DNA from 4 places in the Bacillus sp. OTU530 genome. Region 2 is predicted to be linked to each of the others. Evidence: predicted binding sites of a transcription regulator. Region 2 holds the regulator's gene; each other region holds the start of a gene.
The links. The regulator Rex, encoded in region 2, represses fermentation and respiration genes when NADH is low (regulators of the CRP and FNR family bind a similar motif). The targets are predictions, from matches to a motif close to TTGTGAAATATTTCACAA.
Positions count from the first base shown of each region.

Region 1 (4,677 bases), on a different contig from region 2:
TCCGACTACGTCGAATTGGCATCGGGCTAGAAATTTATGCTTTCTTACATTGAAAAAAAAGGGAAAGAGTACTTCTTTCCCTTTAGCATTAACATTTTATTTTCGCATTCCTCCTTTGATAGAAATACCAATTTAAACCAAAGGAAATGATATAAAAGACGATAAAAACGTAGAACGCTGTTGCATGTGTTCCTGTCGTTTCTACAGACCATCCAAACAATTTCGGAATAAAGAAGGAGCCGTAAGCTGCAAACGCTGCTGTGAATCCTAGTACTGGTGCAGCTTCTTTAACAGGAAAGATGTTTGGAATCATTTGGAATGTAGAGCCAGAACCAATACCCGCTGCCACAAATAATACAAGGAAGGATGCTAAAAAGCCATTAAAATCCTTTTGAGCCAAGAAATGAATAACGCCTAGCGCCCCGATTGTCATCACAACAAGCGTAAATGCCGTTACTCTAGAGCCGCCAAATTTATCAGAAATCCAGCCGCCAATCGGACGACCTGCTGCTGCTAACAATGCACCTAAGAAGGCAAGCGATAATTTTTCAGGGAATTGTGCTTTTAATAATAACGGAAATGCTGCAGAATACCCAATAAAGGAACCGAATGTTGCAACGTATAACCAAGTCATAATCCAAGTATGTTTACGCTTTACAATCACAAATTGTGCAGCTGGAGATTGCTTCACCCCCGGAACATTATCCATTCCGAGCAATGCTGCAAGCGTTACAATGATAATTGGAATGACCCAAATAAATGCTGCATTTTGCAGCCAAAGCTCTTGACCATTTTGCAATACTTGCCCTTCGCCGCCAATTGCTGCGAATGTGCCTGTTGTAATAATTAAAGGTGTAACAAACTGTACGACGGAGACACCCATGTTTCCTAGACCGCCATTAATACCAAGTGCTGTGCCTTTTTCTTTTTTTGGGAAGAAGAAGCTAATATTTGCAACAGAAGAAGAAAAGCTTCCGCCGCCAAGTCCACAAAGCGCTGCTAATAGAAGCATAGTGGAATATGGCGTGTCTGGATTTTGCACCGCCACTCCAATTCCAATTGCCGGAACTGCGAGAATAGCTGTAGAGAATACAGTCCAGTTACGTCCCCCAAACTGTCCCACACCGAACGTATATACGAAACGAAGTGTTGCGCCGACAAGGCCCGGAATTGCCGCTAATGTAAATAATTGCTCTTGCGAAAAGGCAAAACCGATATCATTTAATCTTACTGCAACAACAGACCAAATTTGCCAAACAATAAAAGAAAGCATTAACGCTGGAACAGAGATCCAAAGATTTCTTGTCGCATGGCGCCTTCCTTCCGCTGCCCAAAATGTTGGGTTTTCAGGATCCCAGTTAGCACCGATACGACCTTGTTTTTTCTTAAACTGTTTCTCTACAACAGTGGCCATATACATTCCCCTCTCTGCATTTGAGTTATTTTCATTTCAATTTTGATAGTATGGAGTGCGCTCTCTATGCTTTTATCTTATAGTGGTTGCAGAAAAAGAAATGTGATATTTATCACAAAATCAGGCTTACCTGTGACCATGTTCACAGAATATTCATCACCAGTAAGCCATAATAAAATTACAATAGTAATGAAGGGGGCTTTACGATGTTAAAGACGAGAATTACATATCAGACTGGCAATCCCGCGGAGTATATCCAAGCGCTTACCACAAGCGCTTTAGATAAATTGGTTACGATAGAGGTACGTGAGGAAACGAAGGAGGTTTCTGTTTCTTTTTCCGAAAAGCTATCATACGCACAATACGCCTTAATCCATCGTTTTCTTATTATACTGGCAGAAAAAATAAATGGACGCATCTTCGATAAAGGCAGCATGCTCGGCTATTTGCAAGATGGCACCCCTGCTTACATCGTAACAAACTGGGATGAGTGGAGCCGCTTTTTACATGAGAAAAAATTGCACTCCTCTCAAGGAGAATATGTCCATGTATACGCGAACAGCGAACTTCTTGAAAGCGGTATTTTATTGGAGTATGAAATGAGCAAGGAAGGAGAGGCATTTGCAATTACAAGCTGCACATTACTTACTTCAGAAGGGGAAGCAACCCTTCATGGGGAGGCGCTTGTATTAGAGGCGGAGCAGAGATTTTAAAGAAAACTCGCTGACTGGCGAGCCGGTAGGCGAAGACAGAGGCGAAGACAGAGGCGTAGACAGAGGCGTAGACAGAGGCGTAGACAGAGGCGTAGTTGCACTTATACTTTCCTACAGTGTAAAAAAATCCCCGCCAAGCGGGGATTTTCATCGGTTCTATAAATAAAACGATTTACATCTGTTTCTTCTTAGCCTTTTGCATAACAACGATCAAATAAAACATAGCTAAAAAACCAACTACTCCAAATCCTAGGGAGAGATAATCCGGTGTTTTAAAATTTTGTCTATTTGTTATCCATTGATAAATCGATTGAAGTGGAGCAACCGCAACAATCACTAATACAATCCAATAACCATAGCCAGAGATTTTCTTCATCATACACACTCCAATATTAGCTATACATTAGAAGCCCTTTTTTGCTTACCAGGTCCTGCTTTTCATAATACTGTAAATATTTAAAAAGGACTGTCCCATTTAGCAGGAACAGTCTTTCCTTTCATTCATGCTCCCGTAATCTTAGCTGCTGCAACGTCTCACGTAACATGGATGCAATATTATCATCTGTTACTCGAAAATATAAGCTGCACAAAAACATCTTGATGTTTTGCGTTACAATATCTCGAGCCGGCTGCACTGCCTCTTCTAGCTCAACAAAGTTTACAATCCAAGCTGCCATATACATTTCATTAATAAGTCCCTTTTCCCAAAGCGCAAGTACCACACGTACAAAATGCTCATCTTCGAAATGAGCATACACTTGCTCTCCCTGACACACCTTTTCCTTAATCACCTCTAACATCGCATATGCAAGAGATGCCTGCTCCTTTGTTAAACAACGAGCAATTGCAGCAAGAGCATCAGCTGCCTGCACAACAGCCTGTGCTTTTCCTTTTTCTTTTATATATCCTCTTACATCTTGTTCCAAATACAGATACTCTATCATTTGCTCGGCAACACTCTCTAGCTGCTCCTCTGATAAAAACGGATCACGTTCATGAAAAGATAGAATAGCAGCCAAAATAGAAGCAGAAGCAGCTCGCCGAAACACAGAATCTGTTCCATCCTCACCAATTCCATACAATAAATAATCTGGACTTAACGCTTGAAGCAATAGGCCTCTTAGCTCCTTATGACGAAACACCCCGTTTGCAATCCAGCTTGCTAACACCTCATAAATCAACTCACGGAAATCAGCATCAGTTGAACCAATTTCCTCCATAATTATTTGCGTATACGGATAAGCATCCGTATCATCAGGCACCGCGTACCTGTGATCTCGAATGAGGCGAAGCTCAGACTGTACAGTATCTTGTTCCATTTTTATCTCCCGCCCTTTACACAATTGTAGATCGATCTTTGCTATGTATAACACCTTTCAAGCATATAACATACAGCCAGAACAATGCTACTCGTTTCACTAAAGAAAACCCGCCGACTGGCGAGCCCTGCCTTTGGTCGAAAACAGAGGCGTAGCCCTACTTATACTGTATTCCTAAAATTTCTCACTACGTCGAATTGGCTTCTAGCTAGAAATTTATACTTTCTTAAAGTGTAATAAAAGCCTTGAGTCACGTTCTTTGACCCAAGGCTTTTCACACATATGTGATGGAATTGTATCCGAATGCACTTGTCATTCTGCTGTTGCTCTCTAGTTTATAGCTGTGTATCATATATCCTCGTATCATACATCCTTTGTATTTGTACTTTATGTACAACAGAATGCATAATTCTTTCATGTTCGGATCCTTTGGAGGTAGTCCAAACCACCCCGCTTAAGAATACACTCAGACAAAGCAGCCAAAACAAACACGCAATTTTATTAATCATTGCAGTCCATCCTTCCTTTCCCCTTTACACTGGTTATGCTCCACAAAGGGAACGAACAGAAAATGCATCTGCAGGCTTATTGTTTGAGGAAAAGAAACGATGCACTCATTCCTTTTTTTCACAACTACAGGGAACCGAACAGCCCGTGTTGATCGTGTAGCTGATTGACGTAGCTCTACTTATACTGTATTCCTAAAATTTCCGGCTACGTCTCACTTCTAGCCGGAAATTTATACTTTTTCAAATAAAAAAGACCCATGCGCTGCATAGATCTTTTTCATGATTATACCCCTGCTTGCTGACGAAGCGTATCAGCTTTGTCTATACGCTCCCAAGTAAGGTCAAGCTCGTTGCGGCCAAAGTGACCGTACGCTGCTGTTTTCTTATAAATCGGGCGACGTAAATCAAGCATTTTAATGATACCTGCTGGACGAAGGTCAAAATTTTTACGAATCAAATCAACCAATACATCCTCAGACACTTTTCCTGTTCCAAATGTATCAACAGAAATAGATACTGGCTGCGCTACACCAATCGCGTATGCAAGCTGTACTTCCGCTTTATCCGCAAGCCCTGCTGCTACGATGTTTTTCGCAACGTAACGAGCGGCATATGCTGCAGAACGGTCTACCTTTGTAGGATCCTTACCGGAGAACGCACCGCCGCCATGGCGAGCATACCCGCCGTATGTATCAACAATGATTTTACGGCCTGTTAAACCA
Region 1 covers NZ_JASATP010000043.1:30,378-35,054, reverse strand. The annotation lists gene AAHB12_RS23690 (NarK family nitrate/nitrite MFS transporter) at 89-1,414, opposite strand; gene AAHB12_RS23685 (hypothetical protein) at 1,621-2,127, shown strand; gene AAHB12_RS23680 (hypothetical protein) at 2,300-2,506, opposite strand; gene AAHB12_RS23675 (DUF2785 domain-containing protein) at 2,625-3,446, opposite strand; gene metK (methionine adenosyltransferase) at 4,239-4,677, opposite strand, start outside.
Region 1: a site for Rex is predicted at 1,515-1,532, ahead of AAHB12_RS23690 (NarK family nitrate/nitrite MFS transporter). Genes of this name have one in related genera too.

Region 2 (4,677 bases):
CCTTTGTAGCTACACGATTGATAAAATAACGGTCATGGGAAACAAATAAAAGGGTGCCAGGAAAATCGATTAAGGCATTCTCTAATATTTCTTTACTACTTAAATCCAGATGGTTTGTCGGCTCATCCAAGATTAGAAAGTTTGACCTTTGCATCATAAGTTTAGCGAGGGCGACACGAGCCTTTTCGCCACCGCTTAACGAAGAGACGGGCTTTAATACATCATCTCCAGAAAATAAAAAGTTGCCGAGAACTGTACGAATTTCTTTTTCCGGTTTTAGCGGGAATTCATCCCATAGCTCATCCAGAACACGTTTGGAGGAGGTCAAGTTTGCTTGTTCCTGATCATAGTAGCCAACCGTAACATTTGAACCAAAGGAAATCGTTCCTTGCAGCGGCTTCAGCCGTTCGATAATGGATTTTAGAAGCGTTGATTTTCCAATTCCGTTCGGTCCAACAAGAGCGATGCTGTCCCCTCGTGTAAGATGCATATGAATATGCTGAGCGATGGCCTCGTTTGCATATCCTATTTTTAAATCTTTCACCTTTAGCACATCATTTCCGCTTTGCCGGTCAATATCAAAGTGAAAGGAAGCCGATTTTTCATCGCCGAGAGGTCTTTCCATTAAGTCCATTCGTTCAAGCTGTTTTCGTCTGCTTTGCGCCCGTTTGGTTGTAGAAGCACGAGCGATATTTCGTTGGATGAAATCCTGTATTTTTGATACTTCTTCCTGCTGCTTTTCATAGCGCTTCATCTCCAGTTCATAGGAGGCAGCTTTTTCTTCTAAATATTTACTATAATTTCCTGTGAATTTTTTACTTTGCTTATTGGAAATTTCGTATACCTGTGTTACAAGACGATCCAAGAAATAGCGATCATGTGAAACAATTAAGATTGCTCCGGGATAGCCCTGTAAATACTGCTCTAACCATGTAAGTGTCTCAATATCAAGATGGTTTGTCGGTTCATCCAGAATAAGTAAATCTGGTTTTGTAAGCAGCATCTTGCCGAGAGCGAGCCTCGTTTTCTGCCCGCCGCTTAAGGTAGAGATGACTGTGCCGTGCGTTTCGATCGGAAAACCCAGCCCGCTCAATATGGAACGAATATCTGCTTCATATTGATAGCCTCCCTTTTCTTTATACGTTTGCTGTAATCTGTCATAATCGGAAAGCAGTTTATTGTAGCGCGTTTCATCAGTAAATACTTCCTCGCGTCCCATCTCTTGCTCTAGCCGGCGGATTTCCCGCTCGGTTGCTTGCAGCTCAGCGAATACGGTAATCATTTCCTCCCAAATGGTTAAGGAAGTTTCTAATCCAGTATTCTGGGCTAGATATCCCATTGTTACATCCTTTGGCTTGATGATTTCTCCTCCATCATACGATAGCTCGCCGGCAATGATTTTTAAAAGCGTAGATTTACCCGCACCGTTGCGGCCGACAAGCGCAACGCGGTCACGTGTTTGTACCTCTAGCTTTATATTTGATAGAATTACATCAGCGCCATACTGCTTTACCAATCCATTCACTTGTAGTAGTATCAATGCAATCACCTCTAGTTCGTCTCTCTTACATAAAACTTATGTTTTTCAATATAACTAAAAATAGTGTATAGTTTAAATTGAGTGACATAGTCTAGTTCTATTATACAAAGAAAGCTTTAGATGAATAAACTTCTACAAATTTATTCTAATAACATATAAAATGGAGTAGGGAGAAGCGAGGAGGGGGAACATCTATGGAGCAGCCGAAGATTCCGCAGGCAACTGCGAAACGATTGCCTTTATACTACAGGTTTATTAAAAATTTATCACTTTCTGGTAAGCAGCGTGTTTCATCAGCTGAGCTGAGTGAGGCAGTGAAGGTAGATTCCGCTACGATTCGAAGAGATTTTTCCTATTTTGGCGCATTAGGAAAAAAAGGATACGGCTATAATGTAAATTATCTTTTATCATTTTTTAGTCAAACACTCGATCAGGACGATGTAATTGGGGTTATTTTAATTGGGGTTGGGAATTTAGGAACCGCTTTCTTAAACTATAATTTCACGAAAAATAATAATACAAGGATTCAGATGGCATTTGATGTAGACACAGGAAAAATCGGGTCAACGATTGCGGATATCCCTGTTTATCATCTAGATGAACTAGAAGAGAGACTTACGGATGATATTAAGGTAGCAATTTTAACGGTGCCTTCTCATGTAGCGCAGTCAGTAACAGATCGATTGGCGAAAACTGCAATAGAAGGTATATTGAATTTTACGCCGGCTCGGATTGATGTTCCAGAGCATATTCGTATTCATCATATTGATTTGGCAGTGGAATTGCAGACGCTTGTCTACTTCCTCAAGCATTATCCAAAATAAAAAAAACGCGGCAGATGTCCCGCGTTTTTATTTTTTAGGCGTTTTTAGCTTTCGCAGCCTGATATTCAGAAGGATGAGCCTTAAGGCTAGTCCAAAATCGAATGTTGCCATAACAATTAAAAGCAGCGTATAAAAGTTCCAAATCGTAGTCTCCACACTTGTCACGGCTAAGTATGTGAAAACAGAACCGAGAACAAAATATAGTGTGGCCATAAACAGTGGTGAGCTTCGCATAATTAAAATCCTCCGATAAATGCTTGCAGTTTTTCAGCTTTTTGCATCATTCGCTCTATGTCGTCTTTAAATACAAGATTTATAAGTACAACAAAGGTATTCATCATCACATGAGCTGTGATAGGAACAATAATTCTTTGTGTTCGTACATATAGAAAGGCAAACACAATCCCCATGGACATATAAATGAGTAAATGGGAGAAATCCAAATGAACGGCAGCGAAGATTAGGGAGCTGATAATTGCCGCAACCAAAAAGTTATAACGTTTATAGAGTGTTCCAAATAAAATTTTTCTAAAAACAATTTCCTCGAGTACAGGCGCCAACACAGATGTTACAAGAATGAACCAAGGTGTGGCAGCTGCAATTTCAATGAGCTGTTCTGTGTTTTCGGAACCGGGTTCAATACCGAATACTTTCATTTCAATCATTCCTGCAATCGTCTGTGCGAAGAAGGCCAAGAAGACCCCTGTTATCATCCAAACGACTGTTGTAGCCGCATTTGATTTTTGGCCATTTGTGCTAATCTGCCCCCGGTCTTTTCTCAAAAGCCATAGAATAATGAGAAGGGCCGTGAGAAAGCTGATAATAGCCCAATGTCCGGAAGCTATCTGGAGCTTCGCCTCGCGTTCATACTGATTATACCATCCTGTTTTAATTAAAAGTGGTAGTCCGATTGCGCCGGATAGCTGCATTGCAATATATGTAACAATGATCCAGCCGTAGCGTTTATTCAAATTACATAACCCCTTTTTTGCTATAAATTTTCGTTTGTAAAAAGGAAAACAGAGTTTTGTATCGAAAACAATTTATGGTATGTGTCTCATTGTAACATAGAATACGGTTGGAACACGAAGGGAATGTTTTCGAAGCGATTGGATATACTGTGTGAGGGTCAGGATAAGCAAAACAATGGTTGTTTTCACAAATTTTGTGAGTTTTTTGCTTGCAAAAGAAAAATGGATTCATTATTATAATAAGTGTGTTAGCACTCGTTGGTATCGAGTGCTAATAAGATAAAACTTATATACTTATTGAGGAGGTTATTTTCATGCTAAAGCCATTAGGTGATCGCGTTGTGATTGAACTCGTTGAAGCAGAAGAAAAAACTGCAAGCGGTATCGTTTTACCAGGTACTGCACAAGAAAAGCCGCAAGAGGGAAAAATTGTGGCAGTCGGCACAGGTCGTGTTCTTGAAAACGGTGAGCGCGTAGCTTTAGAAGTAGCTGTAGGCGACCGTATTATCTTCTCAAAATACGCTGGTACTGAAGTGAAGTACGAAGGCACAGAATACTTAATTTTACGTGAAAGCGACATTTTAGCGGTAATCGGCTAATTTTATACATTTTTACTAAACAACTATTAGGAGGTCATGAAACATGGCAAAGGATATTAAGTTCAGTGAAGATGCTCGTCGCGCGATGCTTCGCGGTGTAGATACTCTTGCAAATGCGGTAAAGGTTACACTTGGCCCAAAAGGACGTAATGTTGTATTAGAGAAGAAGTTCGGTTCTCCGCTAATTACAAATGACGGTGTAACAATTGCAAAAGAAATCGAATTAGAAGATGCATTTGAAAACATGGGTGCAAAGCTTGTTGCGGAAGTAGCTAGCAAAACGAATGATGTAGCGGGTGACGGTACAACAACTGCGACTGTACTTGCGCAAGCTATGATTCGTGAAGGCTTGAAAAACGTAACAGCTGGCGCAAACCCAATGGGTCTTCGCAAAGGAATTGAAAAAGCTGTTACAGCTGCGGTTGACGAATTAAAAGCAATTTCTAAGCCAATTGAAGGCAAATCTTCGATTGCACAAGTAGCTGCGATTTCTGCTGCTGACGAAGAAGTAGGACAATTGATTGCTGAAGCGATGGAGCGTGTAGGCAATGATGGTGTTATTACACTAGAAGAATCTAAAGGCTTCACAACAGAATTAGATGTAGTAGAAGGTATGCAATTTGACCGCGGTTACGCTTCTCCTTACATGATTACAGATTCTGAGAAAATGGAAGCTGTTTTAGACAATCCGTATATCTTAATTACAGATAAGAAAATCACTAGCATTCAAGAGATTCTTCCTG
Region 2 covers NZ_JASATP010000084.1:3,980-8,656, forward strand. The annotation lists gene AAHB12_RS29845 (ABC-F family ATP-binding cassette domain-containing protein) at 1-1,540, opposite strand, end outside; gene AAHB12_RS29850 (redox-sensing transcriptional repressor Rex) at 1,735-2,364, shown strand; gene AAHB12_RS29855 (YdiK family protein) at 2,392-2,598, opposite strand; gene AAHB12_RS29860 (CPBP family intramembrane glutamic endopeptidase) at 2,601-3,335, opposite strand; gene groES (co-chaperone GroES) at 3,650-3,934, shown strand; gene groL (chaperonin GroEL) at 3,978-4,677, shown strand, end outside.

Region 3 (4,677 bases), on a different contig from region 2:
ACGCGAGAACTTTACAAGTATTCAAGCTGAAGATGGCAATGATGCGCTAGCGGTGTACGGCAGCGCATCGATTACAAATGAAGAGGCGTATTTGCTAGGGAAATTTGCTCGTGTTGCCTTGCAAACCAAATATATTGATTATAATGGAAGACTTTGTATGTCGGCGGCTGCATCCGCTGCAAGCCAAACGTTTGGTATGGACCGAGGATTCACCAACAGTATGTCTGAGATTTCGAATGTACGCTGCATTATTTTGGCAGGGACAAATATTGCTGAATGTCAGCCAACAATGATGCCATACTTTGAAAGAGCGAAGGAAAACGGTGCGTATATTATTGCAATTGACCCGAGGGAAACAGCGACAACGAAAATGGCAGACCTGCATTTAAAGGTAAAGCCGGGCGCAGATGCGGCTTTAGCTAACGGGTTATTAAAAGTCATTATCGAGGAAGGTTTAGTAGATGAAGCGTTTGTTCGTGAGCGTGTAAAAGGATTTGATGAGGTAGCGGAGCATGTTGCCGCACTAGATATGGATGAAATTGCGGAGTTAACAGGCGTACCAGCTGAGCAAATTCGCAAGGCAGGCGGAATCTTCGGACGTGAAGAAACAGGGATGATTTTTACAGCAAGAGGAGTTGAACAGCAAACAGATGGCTCCGCTGCTGTTCGTAATTTTCTCAATATTCTGCTTGCTACGGGTAAAATGGGTAAGCCGTATTGCGGTTATGGAGCTGTAACCGGTCAAAGTAATGGTCAAGGAGCAAGGGAGCACGGTCAAAAGGCAGACCAGCTTCCAGGTTACCGTTTGATTGAAAATGAAGAGCACCGTGCGTACATTGCAGATGTATGGGGTGTCCGTGCTGAAGATTTACCAAGAAAAGGCGTTTCGGCGTATGAAATGATGGAAAAGGTTCATAGCGGTGAGATTACTGGTATGCTGCTGATGTGCTCTAATCCAATTGTGTCCAATCCGAATGCTCATCTTGTGCAGGAGGCATTACAAAAATTAAAGTTTTTCGTGGCGGTTGATCTATTTATTTCTGAGACTGCGAGATTAGCAGATTTGATTTTGCCGGCTTCCTCCTACTTAGAAGACGAAGGAACGATGACGAACGTAGAAGGACGTGTTACGCTTCGGGAAGCAAGCAAGCCTTGTCCTGGGGAAGCGAGACACGATTGGCAAATTCTTTGCGATATTGCTAAAGTGCTTGGTAAGGGAGAATACTTCTCGTTCTCATCTGCCGAGGAGATTTTTAATGAATTACGGATAGCGAGCCGTGGGGGGCTTGCAGATTATTCTGGCATCACGTACGATCGTCTGCGTAAGGAAAACGGCATTTTATGGCCTTGTCCGGATCCGGAACATCCGGGAACGAAGCGGTTGTTTGAAGAATCGTTCGCCCATCCAGATGGCAAAGCGGTAATGGTTGCTGTTTCAAACAACTCAGTTGTTCCGAAAGAAAAACCAGATGGAGAGTTTCCGCTTTATTTAACAACAGGACGCGTTATGTCACACTATTTAACAGGTGTACAAACGAGAAAAAGCTCGTCGCTTGCAGCGAGAAACTTCGAATCGTTTATGGAAATTCATCCGGCAACAGCGATGAAATATAATATACAGGATCAGAGCCTTGTAAAAGTAGAATCACGGCGCGGAAGCATTGTGGTCAGAAGCCAGTGGTCTGATAAGATTAGGCAGGATACAGTGTTTGTTCCATTTCATTGGGCTGATTCACAAAATGTGAATTTTTTAATTCCAAAGGACTTGGATCCGACATGTAGAATGCCTGGATTTAAAGCAAGTGCAGTGAAAATAAGTCCAGTAGTAGAAGCCATCTCCCATTAAGGGGAGGTGGTTTTTTTCACTGTAGGAAAGTATCAATTTCCAGCTAGGAGACCATTTAATGCAGCAGGACATTTTAGGAACAAGGTGTAAGTGCAGCTATGCTTCTGTCTTTGCCAATCAGAGAGTTTTCTTTAAAATGTTTTTATAGTTATAAATGTGAAAAAGTTCACAAATAAGTCAATGTTTATGTGAAAAAGTTCACAAGTTTTAATATATAATCAACGTATCAAATATTAAAACTTATCGCTACAATAGTAAGAGAATTTTCCTTACAAATTTACGCGAGGGAGATGTTGAAAATGAATCAGAAAATCAATCGTGTTGTTTTAATTGGAACAGGGGCTGTAGGATGCAGCTATGCGTATTCCATGATTAATCAAGGAATTACAGAGGAACTGGTTTTAATAGATGTGAATGAAGCTAAATCAGAGGGAGAGGCAATGGACCTCAATCATGGGATTCCGTTTGCTCCTAAGCCAACAAAAGTGTGGAACGGCACTTACCAGGATTGCCAACAGGCAGATTTGGTCGTTATTACTGCAGGATTAGCACAAAAGACCGGTGAAACACGCCTAGACTTAGTGGTGAAAAATACTAATATTTTCAAACAGATTGTACGAAACGTAATGGAAAGCGGCTTTAACGGCATTTTCTTAGTAGCTACAAATCCAGTAGACATACTAACATATGTCACTTGGAAAGAATCTGGACTGCCGAAGGAGCGTGTGATCGGTTCAGGAACAACTTTGGATTCAGCGCGCTTACGCTTTATGCTAGGAGATTATTTCAATGTAGACCCAAGAAGCGTGCATGCATTAATTATTGGAGAACATGGTGATACTGAATTACCTGTTTGGAGTCATTCTACAATTGGAATTGAGCCGCTGGATGATTTTCTTAAAAGAAAAGGAGAGTTTACAAAGGGACACATGGAGAATATCTTTGTGAATGTACGTGATGCGGCATATCATATTATTGAAAGAAAAGGTGCTACGTACTATGGGATTGGAATGTCTCTCGTTCGGATCACAAAAGCGATACTTAATAATGAAAACAGTGTGCTGCCTGTATCTGTATTTTTAAATGGTGAATACGGACATAGCGATGTTTATATTGGAGCACCTGCTATTATTAATCGTGGAGGCGTCAGAGAAGTAGTTGAGGTTCAGTTAAATGAGATAGAGAAAGAACAATTTACACATTCTGTTAAAGTGTTAAAAGAAACGATGGCGCCTATTCTTTAAATGTTAAGCTGTCACTCGCAATAACTATTGTAACATCGTATATATTCAACAAAAACGGCAGGGGATAAATCCTTGCCGTTTTTGCTTCACTGTAGGAAATGTTTATTTATAAAATAGTGTCCTTGTGGTTACAGTAAGAAAATAAAACATAGGAGGATATAGAATGACAACATCAGGTCAAGCGCCTATCACATCGTCAGAATTGGCTAATTTGTGGATGACTTATCAAGAAAAAACGATGATCATCAGGATGTTGGAACATTTTATCGAGCATGCTGATGATGAAGCGAAACAACTGTTGCAGTTGCATTATAATAGAGCTGTCCAAAGTGTAGAGGCGATTACAAGCATTCTCCAGCAAGAAGGGGCAGTCATTCCCATGGGTTTTACAGAAGGTGACGTACATAAAGGTGTTCCAAAGCTGTATGATTACATGTACGATATTATGTATCTGCATCTGATGACGAAAGTGGAAATGAGTCTATATGCACTTTTTACAGGTATGACTTATCGAAAAGATATTGAAGATTTTTTTATAGGTTTAACTGCAGAGTCCCAAGCGATAAACAGTCAATCAACTCAATTTCTTCTGAAAAAGGGGGTTTTGATACGTCCTCCTTTTGTGTCGATGCCAACAGAGGTTCGTTTTGTGCAGGATAAAGAGTATATAGGTGGATTGAATTTGTTTAATGAAAAGAGATCCTTAAATACGGTTGAAGTTTCCCTCATCCATCATGCCATTGAAACAAACCTTGTAGGGATGCAATTAATGATTGGCTTTGCGCAAGTTGCTACGAATGAAGATGTGAAAAAGTATCTTGTCAAAGGGATGAAATTATCCGAAAAAATTGAAATGGACCTGGGTGAATTTTTACGGCAAAGTTTTATTGAACCACCAGCCACTCACGCCGGTAAAGCAACTGCGTCAAAAACGGCGCCGTTTTCCGATAAATTGATGATGTACAATACAAGTTTATTAGCCTCATTTGGACTTGGAAGTAATGCATTGGGAGGTGCATTTAGTTTGCGAAGCGATTTGCCAGCAAAAATGGCCTTTATTGGAAAAGATATTTTTGCTTTCGCTCAAGAAGGCGGGAAAATTATGATTAAAAATGGATGGATGGAGGAGCCGCCGCAGGTTGAAGATCGAAATCAACTTACTAAATAATCGTTTTTATCAAGCAATTTATGATTTCAGAATGAAAAAGTCCCCCTTTTATCCTATGGAAGGGGGACTTTGTTCCACTGTAGGAAAGTATACATTTCCAGCTAGAGCCATGCGAAGTAGTCGAAAATTTTAGGAATACAGTGTAAGTGCAGCTATACACCTCTGCCTTCAGCTAACGGCTCGCGCCAATTGGCGAGTTTTCTTATTAGATAAGAAAGTATAACTTTTCGGGGTGATGTCTAGCTCCCAAGGCCCAAAATGGCAGACTCCAGGCTGAACCTCCGCAAAAGGAAAAAAGCGCCTTTTACTCCGGCCCACCCCTACGCTGCCATAAAAGGCGGGCCTTGTCCGCTTTTCTTAGACTGTATGCAAAAATGCAACACATACAGGCTTCGGTACACGTACGTCTGATTGCAGCA
Region 3 covers NZ_JASATP010000034.1:38,348-43,024, forward strand. The annotation lists gene nasC (assimilatory nitrate reductase catalytic subunit NasC) at 1-1,846, shown strand, start outside; gene AAHB12_RS21240 (L-lactate dehydrogenase) at 2,146-3,090, shown strand; gene AAHB12_RS21245 (DUF3231 family protein) at 3,254-4,258, shown strand; gene AAHB12_RS21250 (lactonase family protein) at 4,616-4,677, opposite strand, start outside.
Region 3: a site for Rex is predicted at 2,001-2,018, ahead of AAHB12_RS21240 (L-lactate dehydrogenase). Genes of this name have one in related genera too.

Region 4 (4,677 bases), on a different contig from region 2:
CTCTCTATCCTCTGGCTTTTTAGCTTCAATATTGTTAGGATCTAAGCCATTCCCCAACGTACCATACACAGTTCCTGTCTCAGGATCAATGAGCTCTGTATGATTATGATAGATTCTTGGTGTTTGCCATAAAGCAGCTAGTGCTGTTGTGAGTGGCATCTCAAAATAACGATCTGGCCACATTTCTTTCACTTTATCTTTTACCATCGGGAAATATTTTGGATTCATTCCTGGAAATAGGTGATGCTCTGCATGATACGAGAATTGAAAATGCAATACATCGACCCACTTCGGAACAGTTACGCTGAGCGTATTTGCAAGCGGATCATTTACTGTTGTAATCGGGTTTAAACGATGATTCGTTGAGATATAACCCATTACGATTGCGTTTGCAATGAAAAGCGGTATAAGGTAAAAAAAGAACCACTTAGAAGGCCCAAGCCATACTAACAATGCAATCCATGTTGCCCATGGTAAAATAAGCTGCATCCAAACAGCCGGACGATCCTTTGGCTTAAATTCATTGATATATGTTTTGAACATTCTTGATGAATGAAAAGTAAACATTACGGATAGCAAGGTGAAGCTAATAACAGTACGAAGCCACATTGGCAGCTTATAAATCTTCCGCAGCAACGGTTTCTTTTGCAGCTTTTCAAGAGTCGCCCAAGCATCTGGATCATCATGCTCATGCTGTGTATGAATGTGGTGCTCCATATTGTGCCACTTTCTCCAAAGCTTTGGTCCAACGCATAATGGCCAAAAGCCAATAGCACCTATAATATCACGCCATTTTCTGTTTCGTATTACTGTACCATGCAAAACCTCATGGGCAAAAAGGCCTATCCCGCCATAACACAAACCTAACACAATACTAATTGCAATATTCACAATCACAGGTAAATCAAATACTCCAATCGCCGCAATCCCAGAAACCGCTACAATAAGATATGCTAGTCCACCCCAAAGCCGGGAAGGAACAGGCTGAAATGCCTCTTTCGGAAGATGTGGAGCTACACGGGCCGCATACCATCCGAACGTACGCAATTCACTCATCAATACACCCCTTTACTTTTATGACTTATTCCAGAAAAAGCATTATATCTGCTTACTGATCTCTATTACTAATAAACCTTATGTGCTCTTCCAGTAATAGCCATTACATAAGTTTTTACTCGTCTTCTAATTCTATTGTTTGGATATCTATTACGTTTTATGTCCAATTTCCCCCATTAAAATACAGGTAATGCATTTTCTGGACACTGAAATAGATAAAATTAAAACCAGCTACTAAGACATGATATTAAACGTCTTTCGCTAAATTGTCAATCTATTTATGGCAGCCAAATTTGGAGATGCTATGAAAAGGGCAGGGGAGGACAATATAATTCTTACTTCTCATATGTGTGTTAGATTTTAAAGAAAACTCGCCGACTGGCGAGCCCTGCCTTGGGCGAAGACAGAGGCGTAGTTGCCCTTATACTTTATTCCTAAAATTTTCAACTACGTCAAATTGCCCTCCAGCTAGAAACTTATACTTTCTTAAAGTAGCACAAACTTCCGTCTACTTAACTAAGCCTTTGCTCTAGCCATCTCCCAATAGGGCAAGTAGCCGTTCTACAGGATAAATAATTGAAATGTGCGGCAATCCCTGCAGTTCAGCAATTCCTTCATAGGTTGTATAAACCATTAATAAAACAAATAGCAGGAGCTCTGTTTTATTTCCATATTTATGCAAATGTTTTGATATAAAATAAATTAAACCTATCATTCCCATGCTAAATAACAGTGTCTTGATTTTCATACTCCATTCCAACCAGTTAATCTTCGAAAACTGTTCTGTTTCTCCTCAGAAAAGTTATCAGAAATAGAACGAAGGGAAGCAGAATATTAAGTTGGAAAGGTATAGACACTATAATCATCTAAATGCTGCGTACACCGCTAGAAAGAGTTTGCATACATAACCCCCAGCAACACAATCGGAAGCAAAATAGCCCCTCTCTGATTAATCTTAAACGGCTCGCAAAGACAGTACACAGCACCAAACATTTTGTCCACGATTGTATGCTCCTCTATATTTAAAAAGATGCACGCGCGATTCTCATTCCCTTGTACCATCTTTCCCTATATTATGGAAATACATGTATAGCCCTTATTGAAGATTTCTGCCTTTATCAAGCCTACATTAGATTCATCTTTAGTTGAAGTCCCTTTATTTATATACTCTACAACCATACATTTAATCTTTGTGAAAAAGTTCACATAAATGAAACAAGTTACTTTTCATTCTAGCCCAATTTAATGTCATAATGTAAGAGAATTTCACAGATTTCATTACTATCACTAGCGGTCAAAAGAATAGGGGGTACGTCACATGGAAATGAAATCATTAATTGCAGTAGAGAATTTAGCCTTAAAAAAGCTGAAGATCTTCCGGCAAAGTCGTTTACGGTATATATTAAGGTCTATGTTAGCTAGTATGTTTATTGGATTTGGAGTTATTGTAGCCTTTAAAACAGGAAATTTCTTTTATATGGAGCATTCACCAGTTGCTTATCCAATGGCAGCATTAACATTTGGAGCAGCCATTATCCTAATCTCTTACGGCGGAGGAGATTTATTCACAGGAGATACATTCTACTATACATTCACGGCGCTTCGCAAAAAAATACAGTGGTTGGACGTATGGAAGCTATGGGGCATGAGTTACCTAGGAAATATTTTGGGAGCTGCCGCCTTTGCACTTTTGATTTATACAACCGGACTTTTTAATGATTCCTCCGTAAATAGCTTCTTATTGGCTGTTGTAGAGAAAAAGATGCATGTCTCAACATTTGAATTATTTTTCCGGGCTATCTTGTGTAATTGGCTTGTCTGCCTTGCCTTTTTTATTCCAATGTCCTTAAAAGAGGATGGGGCAAAGCTGTTTGTCATGATTCTATTTGTATTCTGCTTTTTCATTTCTGGATATGAACACAGTATTGCTAATATGTGTACCTTTGCGATTGCGCTTGTATTACATCATCCTGGCACAATCTCCTTTGCTGGAGTCATACACAACCTTATACCTGTTACAATCGGTAACTTAATAGGCGGCAGTATATTCATGGGTTGGATGTATTATTACGTAAATAAGCCTTATATGGGAGAACAGGAGAGAGAAGGTCACTGATAAGATTATATGATGCGGCATGCCCCCGTCTAAATTCTAGGCGGGGGCTATTGCTATTAGCTTAAAATAGATATGCGCTAGAACACATTGCCTAATCATTCACTTCTTCAGTATAATGATGGAGTTGGGAGCTTACAGAATAATGAATCCAAATTCACAATCGCAAGCTTATTGTTATACATACAGAACCCTCGAGAATAAACTAGCATCCTTTTACAGAATACTTCTATAGCATAATAGCATAACCTTGCCGATTGGCGAGCCCCGCTCTTAGACGAAGACAGAGGCGTAGTTGTACTTACAATAGATCCCTAAAATTCCTAAATATACCGAATGACTTCTAGCTGGAAATTTATCCTTTCCTACAGTGAAATAAAATCGTAGAACCGCCTTAAGAATATAGAGATGATAGGAGTAGTTAACATGGAGAAGGTACAGATATTACTGTCGACGTATAATGGAGAAAAGTATATACGTCAACAGCTAGATAGCTTGCTTGGGCAAGATTACACAAATATAAGTATTTTAATTCGCGATGATGGTTCAAAAGATGAGACCGTGTCAATTGTTGAAGCTTACAGTAAGAAGCATAATAACATCACTTTGATAAAAGGGGAGAATAAAGGGGTTATCTCTAGTTTCTTCGAACTTATACTACACGCCTCTCCTGATGCCTCCTATTACGCCTTTTGCGACCAAGACGACTTCTGGAAGCCAACTAAGATATCAAGAGCCGTAAGCTTGTTAGGGAAGGAAGATACGCGCACACCGCTGCTCTATTTCTCTCGTTTAGATATCGTAGACGAACAACTGCAGCTGTTAAAGCATTCACAAATTCCGCCGCAAGGAGCAGGATTAGAAAATGCTTTAATCCAAAATATTGCTACGGGCTGTACCATTGTGTTTAACCGAACAATGCGCGAGTTGTTTCAAGCCCACACGCCAAGAATTGAAATGGTAACGATGCACGATGCATGGTTTTACTTGTTAGGAACTGCTTTTGGTAAAGTGATCTATGATGAGCAATCTCATTTGTTATATAGGCAGCATTCCTCAAACACGCTTGGGATGGCTGATAGCAAACTAAAGAGTGCTTTAGTACGTTATAAAACCTTTAAGAAGAAGGGGCATCAAAAGCCTTACACAACACAAACAGCAGAATTTTACCGATTGTTCGAAGGAGAGCTTCAGGATCATCAAAAGAAGCTGATTCACGATTTTCTTTATAAGCGACAATCCCTGCTAGGCAGAATTTCATATGCCGTCAGCACACCTTTGTATCGGCAAAATGAGCGGGATACATTGATTTTTAAGCTGCTGTACGCATTAGATAGCTATTGAGTTGATGTTAGCAAGAAAGGTGGGCCCTGCTCTTGGGCAAAGACAGAGGCGAGTTGCACTTAAACTACATTCCTAAAGTTTCCGGCCACGTCAAATTGGCTCCTGGCTGGAAATGTATACTTTCTTAAAGTGTAAAATAAAAGAACCGTCACACAGCATGACGG
Region 4 covers NZ_JASATP010000023.1:17,865-22,541, reverse strand. The annotation lists gene AAHB12_RS17370 (fatty acid desaturase family protein) at 1-1,056, opposite strand, end outside; gene AAHB12_RS17365 (hypothetical protein) at 1,586-1,804, opposite strand; gene AAHB12_RS17360 (formate/nitrite transporter family protein) at 2,375-3,172, shown strand; gene AAHB12_RS17355 (glycosyltransferase family 2 protein) at 3,596-4,513, shown strand.
Region 4: a site for Rex is predicted at 2,247-2,264, ahead of AAHB12_RS17360 (formate/nitrite transporter family protein). Genes of this name have one in related genera too.